DNA from 2 places in the Neobacillus sp. YIM B06451 genome. Region 2 is predicted to be linked to the other one. Evidence: riboswitches for the same ligand, from Rfam matches in the RefSeq annotation. Region 2 holds a riboswitch; the other holds the start of a gene.
The links. Region 2 has a riboswitch for cyclic di-GMP ahead of RB160_RS19810 (Ig-like domain-containing protein). Riboswitches for the same ligand answer to the same signal wherever they lie in the genome.
Positions count from the first base shown of each region.

Region 1: linked by a shared signal. The riboswitch ahead of RB160_RS14465 (DUF192 domain-containing protein) and the one ahead of RB160_RS19810 (Ig-like domain-containing protein) in region 2 are both predicted to bind cyclic di-GMP.

Region 1 is NZ_JAVFKJ010000008.1:54,877-57,847, reverse strand. Features, by position in the region: gene RB160_RS14475 (DUF418 domain-containing protein) at 1-513, shown strand, start outside; gene RB160_RS14470 (DNA topology modulation protein) at 510-1,049, shown strand; cyclic di-GMP riboswitch class I at 1,135-1,221, shown strand; gene RB160_RS14465 (DUF192 domain-containing protein) at 1,321-1,653, shown strand; gene RB160_RS14460 (Flp family type IVb pilin) at 1,678-1,854, shown strand; gene RB160_RS14455 (A24 family peptidase) at 2,059-2,574, shown strand; gene RB160_RS14450 (TadE/TadG family type IV pilus assembly protein) at 2,571-2,954, shown strand; gene RB160_RS14445 (pilus assembly protein TadG-related protein) at 2,967-2,971, shown strand, end outside.
Region 2 is NZ_JAVFKJ010000015.1:81,868-84,838, reverse strand. Features, by position in the region: gene RB160_RS19810 (Ig-like domain-containing protein) at 1-1,518, opposite strand, end outside; cyclic di-GMP riboswitch class II at 1,541-1,624, opposite strand; gene ybaK (Cys-tRNA(Pro) deacylase) at 1,884-2,366, opposite strand; gene RB160_RS19800 (hypothetical protein) at 2,429-2,884, opposite strand.

The sequences.
Region 1 (2,971 bases), on a different contig from region 2:
TTTTTGTTTGGAGCGGCGGTTGCAAAGCTCAGATTGCTTGAAGAGTCTGGGAGGCATTTGAAGAAATTCAAGGCTGCCGCGTTTGGGTTGCTGCTACCTGCGATGGCCCTGAAAACGTTGCCGTATTATGGGTGGGAGGGCTACAGCGCGGAATTTTTCCAGGACTTTTTTGGAGGCCCGCTTTTGGCTCTATGCTATGCGGGGATGATTGTCTTGGGAGCCGGAAAATTCGAGGCCGTGGCTGGCTGGCTTGCCAATGTCGGAAGAATGTCGATGACCAATTATTTGTTTCAGTCGATATTGTCGACATTTATTTTTTATGGGTATGGCCTCGGCCTTTATGGTAAGGTTTCAGCCGCACAAGGAACCCTTCTTGTTTTCGCCGTTTTCTTTATTCAAATCGCTGTCAGCAGCATGTGGATGAAAACATACCGGTATGGCCCGGTGGAATGGCTGTGGCGGAGTTTCACGTATTTCAAAGTCCAAAAATTGCGGAGGAGGGGGAATGCGTGAAAAAGATTGCGATAATTGGGAGCGGAGGGGCCGGAAAAAGTACGCTTGCCAGGAATCTTGGCAAAACGCTTGGTTTGAAGGTATACCATTTGGACGCCCTTTTTTGGAAGCCGGGCTGGGTTCCGATGGACCGGACCGCATTTATTCGCTTACAAAATGAAATCATGGATGAAGAAACATGGATTATCGATGGTAACTTCGGCTCTACGATGGATGCCAGGTTGGAAAAAGCTGATACGGTTATATTCCTCCATTATTCAACCATCCGCTGTTTAATTGGGATAGTGAAAAGAAGGATTCAGTACCAAGGAAAAACAAGGCCGGATATGAGGGAGGGCTGCCAAGAAAAGCTCGATTGGCAGTTCATCACCTGGGTCGCCGGATATAACCGGAAAAAGGCTCCGTCCATCCTTGGTAAGCTTCATAAAATGCGTGATAAACAAATTTATATATTTACCCGCCCTTCGGAGGCTGAAACCTTTTTAAGGGGGTTAAGTGAAAAAAATAATACAAAAGTACTAGGTATTTTTAGTTAAAATAGTTAATTAGTACTATATCCAACCAAATATAAACATTTTATGATGTGAGTAAGAGAACAGTCGACAAGATATGCGCGCTGTATCTCGATAAAGGCAAAGCTGATGAAAATCAGTGACGCAAAGCTACAGGGGCTAAGGCACGTTTGTGCTATGCCAGCCAGTTACCGAAAGATCAGGGTGCATCATAGGTGTGTTTATTTACCAATGACCCCCCTTTCGGTAAAGGCGGGGTCATTTTATTTTCAGGAGGTGACGAAGGTTGAAGGTCGTGAATCTGTCGAATGGGACGGAAATTGCAGAATCGGTAGACAGCGCCGACAGTTTTTTCAAAAGGCTAAAGGGCCTGATGTTTACAAAGGATCTGCCCGCGGGTCACGGCCTGCTCATACAACCCTGCCAATCCATCCACACATTCTTCATGAATTATCCAATCGATGTTGTGTATTTGGACGGAAACAACATCGTCGTGGGCATTGACGAAAATATGGCGCCCTCAAAGATTGGAAAGGTTCGCCGGAAAGCCCGCTCAGTACTAGAATTGCCGGCGGGTACCATTCAGAATACGGACTTGAAAGTGGGACATTGTTTATCTATCAAATAATAAAATTTAAGGAGCTAATCAAACATGATGAATAAAATGAAAGCATTGCTAACTGAAGAACAAGGACAAGGCATGACTGAGTACGGTTTGGTTTTGGGTGTTATTGCGATTGGGGTAGTTACAATTCTCATCACATTTAAAGAGAAAATTATAGCAATATTTACAGATGTAACAACTGAGATTGAAAAAGTAAATCCGTAATTTTTTCCAAAAACAATAATAGAAGATTTATTATTATTCAATTGGTTGAAAATCAACTGCAAGGTATCAGTGGGCACGAAAACCTTTTGTTCAATCTATATAATTCAAATGAGTATTTTGTAATGTAGTAGGAAAGCCTTGCGTTCAGGAGTCAACGTGGGGCTTTTTTCAATCAGAGATTTGCCCGGAAAAGAGGTTTTTGGAGTGATAAACGCCATTTTACTGTTTCTGCTCCTGGCCATCTGTATTGTCACAGATGTGAGGGAGCGGAAAATCTATAACAAGGTCCTGCTGCCTTTCCTGATTGTGTCACTGGCGGTAAATGGGCTGGCAGGCGGGATGGAAGGATTGACGAACTCTATTCTCGGTCTCCTTGCGGGTTTCGGGATCCTTCTCATTCCTTACCTGCTGGGTGGAATGGGGGCTGGGGACGTAAAACTCCTCGCCGTAATCGGAGCTCTAATGGGAGCCAAGTTTGTCGCGCTATCAGCGATTTATATGGCGCTTGCTGGCGGGGTTTTCGCTTTAGTTCTTATCGTGTTCCGCAAAAGCGCGAAACAATTATTAAAAGGGGTTTTTTATTCATTTACCGGATTGTTGAACGGATTGAAAATTCCCCTCATGTACGATAAAGATGCAATGAAACAGACATATCCATATGGAGTTGCAATCGCGGTTGGCGCCGCCATTCAATTTTTCCGGGCCGGGATGATTTTATGAGGAAGAATGAATCCGGCCAATCATTGGTGGAGACAGCCCTTGTCCTTCCCCTTTTATTGTTGTTGGTCGTCGGGATCATTGACTTTGGCAGAGTAACATACTCTTATGCCCACCTCCACATGGCCGCCCAGGAAACAGTCCGCAAAGGAGGGCTGGGGAGGTCGGATGCAGAAATAGCATCCTTCGCAAAAAATTATGTCCGCCTTGGGGATTCGAGCAACCTAATTGTTGAAATCACTCCACCTGGCTCAATTCGGAAATCCGGTGATTATGTGAAGGTGAAATTGAAATATCCAATAAAACTGTACACCCCGTTTTTGTCCAGCCTCTTTCCAACCCCGCTTTATGCGCAGACTGATTCTACAATCCGAGTTGAGTAGGAGGCACGGATCATGGG
Region 2 (2,971 bases):
AAGGTCGGTCGCGACAAACTCAAAGCTGCCATTTTCTTTGAAAGTATAGCCTTCCACGTTTAGCGTCCCTTTTTCATTCATGCTCGCAGTTACAGTTATATCCTGGTTCGTCCATTCAGTCGAAAAATCACTGATTGTAATTATCGGAGCAATTTTGTCAATGTTACTTACGATAACTTTAGCTGTACCCGTGTTCCCAGCCCTATCCACAAAAAGGAATTCATACTCGCCATTTTCTGTAAACGTTTTGCTTAAGGAACCCTCTTTGTTAAGGATTGTTACTTCCTCACTTGGTTCAATTGTTACAACGACATCCTGGTTTGTAAGGTCTTCATTTGAATAGCTTACTATCGCGGTTGGAGCCACTTTGTCGATATTTGAGACGTTAACTTTCACATCGCCGGTATTTCCTGCTTCATCCTTAAAATTGAGATTTACTTCCTGGTTTTCTGTAAAAGTAAGTGCGTAAGTTAACTTATCTACTTGATTAAAAGAGACATTGTTCGGTAAACCATTAATCTCTTTAACTGGCTTAGTGAATTTCAGCGTTGCCGTTACATCTTGGTTGGTCCATTCATTAGTAGAGTAGGTGAGTGAACCGACCGGGGCTTCCTTATCGATATTTTCCACTTTAACCAGGACAGAACCTGGATTTCCGGCTCTATCAATAAACTTTAATTCAAAGCTCCCATTTTCAGAGAAAGCAAAGGTCTTAGCTTCCTTATCAAATTCTACATAATCAGGGAGTTGATCAATGTTCTTATACGTTACGGTTTCACTTGCTACGATAGTGGCCACTACATCTGTATTGATTGGCGATGTCGTTGAATATTCTACCTCCGCAGTAGGAGCTACCTTATCAATGTTGGAAATTGCAACAGTTTTCTCATTAACATTTCCCGCTAAATCAGTGGCAATGAAAGTGAAGCTGCCATTTTCATCAAAGGTATGGCTTTTTGGATTCAGTGTGCCTGGTTCATTCATCGAGGCAAATACAGTAATGCTTTGGTTTGTCCAATCAGTGTTATAGTCATTGAAAGAAATATTCGGCGGAGTTAAGTCTACCGTGACTTTTGCCGGTTCCGCATTTGTATGAATTTGTCCTGCTGTTTTGCCATTTGGGTAAACTGTATAAGCACCAATGATAATTAGCTCGTCTTTCTTGTCTTCTACATTTTCCGGTTTGAGTGTATGGACATATTCAAAAGTCCATACGGTATCACCGATTTTTGTAATCTTGGCGTTTACATTTTTATCATTCACTTTAAGCTCTAGCTTTGGCCCATCAATGACTACTGTTCCGCTTAATAGAACTGTGTTTCCATTATCCTTCCGAGCAGGAATTGGATTCAGATTGATTGTCCCTGTCATTTTATTCATTTCCGTCCTGCCAGTTGTGAAGGTTTTCTCATTTGGTTGTGCGGCGGGAGCGGCAAGCGCCATTGGGCTTGCGTTCATGATTAACGTTGTTGCCAAAAGTGTTGAACCCCATTTTTTCGCGATGCTGTTCTTCTTCACTGTTTTTCCTCCAAAAGATGATTTTTTAGAGGGCCGGTTACACTACTAGCTCCGGATCGCCCAAGTGTCCACATAAAGGCGTTCCTTCTTCGCTTCCCTTTGGTGATTTCCATGGCTTTTCCAACACGATAGCTAGATTATAAATCGCCAAACCACCCAAATTAAACACAAACCGTTAGTCAAATCTCGGGGCGGATATAGGAATAATCTGTGGAAATTAAATGGAAATTGTCGAAGGAGAAAAAATCAGGGGATACAAATTTGACAAAATTGTGAACAAAAAGCAAACCTCGCTCTCATATGCTCTGCTTTGAAGTAAAAATGGGATTTTCATAGAAAAAAGACGCATTTTGTCATGCGCCTTTTTACCCCTGCCCAGATAGGTCCGCTATCTCGGCATCTATAACATCTATTAAAATTTCGGGCGGGAGTTCAATTTGGACTCCAATCTTCCCCCCGCTGACAATCATCCAGTCCAGATGTTCCGCGCTGCTGTCAATAAATGTCTTGTATAGCTTTTTCATCCCGATTGGCGAACAGCCGCCCCGGATATAGCCGGTCAGTTTTTGAATATCCTTTACGGGGACCATTTCTACTTTCTTTTCCCCGGCGGCCTTTGCAGCCTTTTTCATGTCAAGTTCAGCCTCAACCGGAATGACGAAAACATAAATATTCTTTGATGCGCCCTGGGTGACGAGCGTTTTGAAAACCATTTCCTTCGGCTTGCCGATTTTCTCCGCAACCGACACGCCGTCTACCTTGCCATCGCTTACTTCATATGACAACATGGCGTACTCGGCTTTTTTCGAATCGAGCAGCCGCATTGCATTTGTTTTTGAAACAGCCATGCCTATCCTTCCTTTCACCGTACAACCAGATAGGAATAGCCTATGCCTTCCGCTTGAAAAATTCAAGCTCCGTGCTGCAGCTCGATTTGTTCATAATAATGGCGCAGCGATTGGAAGATGATTTTTTTCGTAAACTTCCGATCTGTCCCTTGAAGGAGCCTCTCAGCGTAGTTCCAGGCCCTTTTTTCGATTAAAAATGACAGCCGTGCCCGCTCGGTTTCAGTTGTTGCCATTTCAAGCCGTTCCGCCAATATCCCAAGTGCCCTATCTTCCGCATGCCCAAGTTCATGGGCGAAAACAACTGCAATATAAAGATCCAGGTTCGCGATTGATCCAAATATCTGGATGCACTGCTCCTTAATTTCTTCAATATATAGCGTGATGGTATGAGTTGATAATGAGTATTTTCCGCCTGCAAGCCTGGATTCGGGATGGTGCCCTTCCAGCTTGATTTGTGCCTTGCTCCCGGACTTGAGGAGAAGCGGAGTCAGTATCTCTTTATAGTTTTCCAGCAACATTTCCGCCCCTTTTTACATAATGGAGACCAGTATACTCCTATGGACATGGAGAAGAAAATCCTCCTTAATGCCTATTTTTCCAAAAAG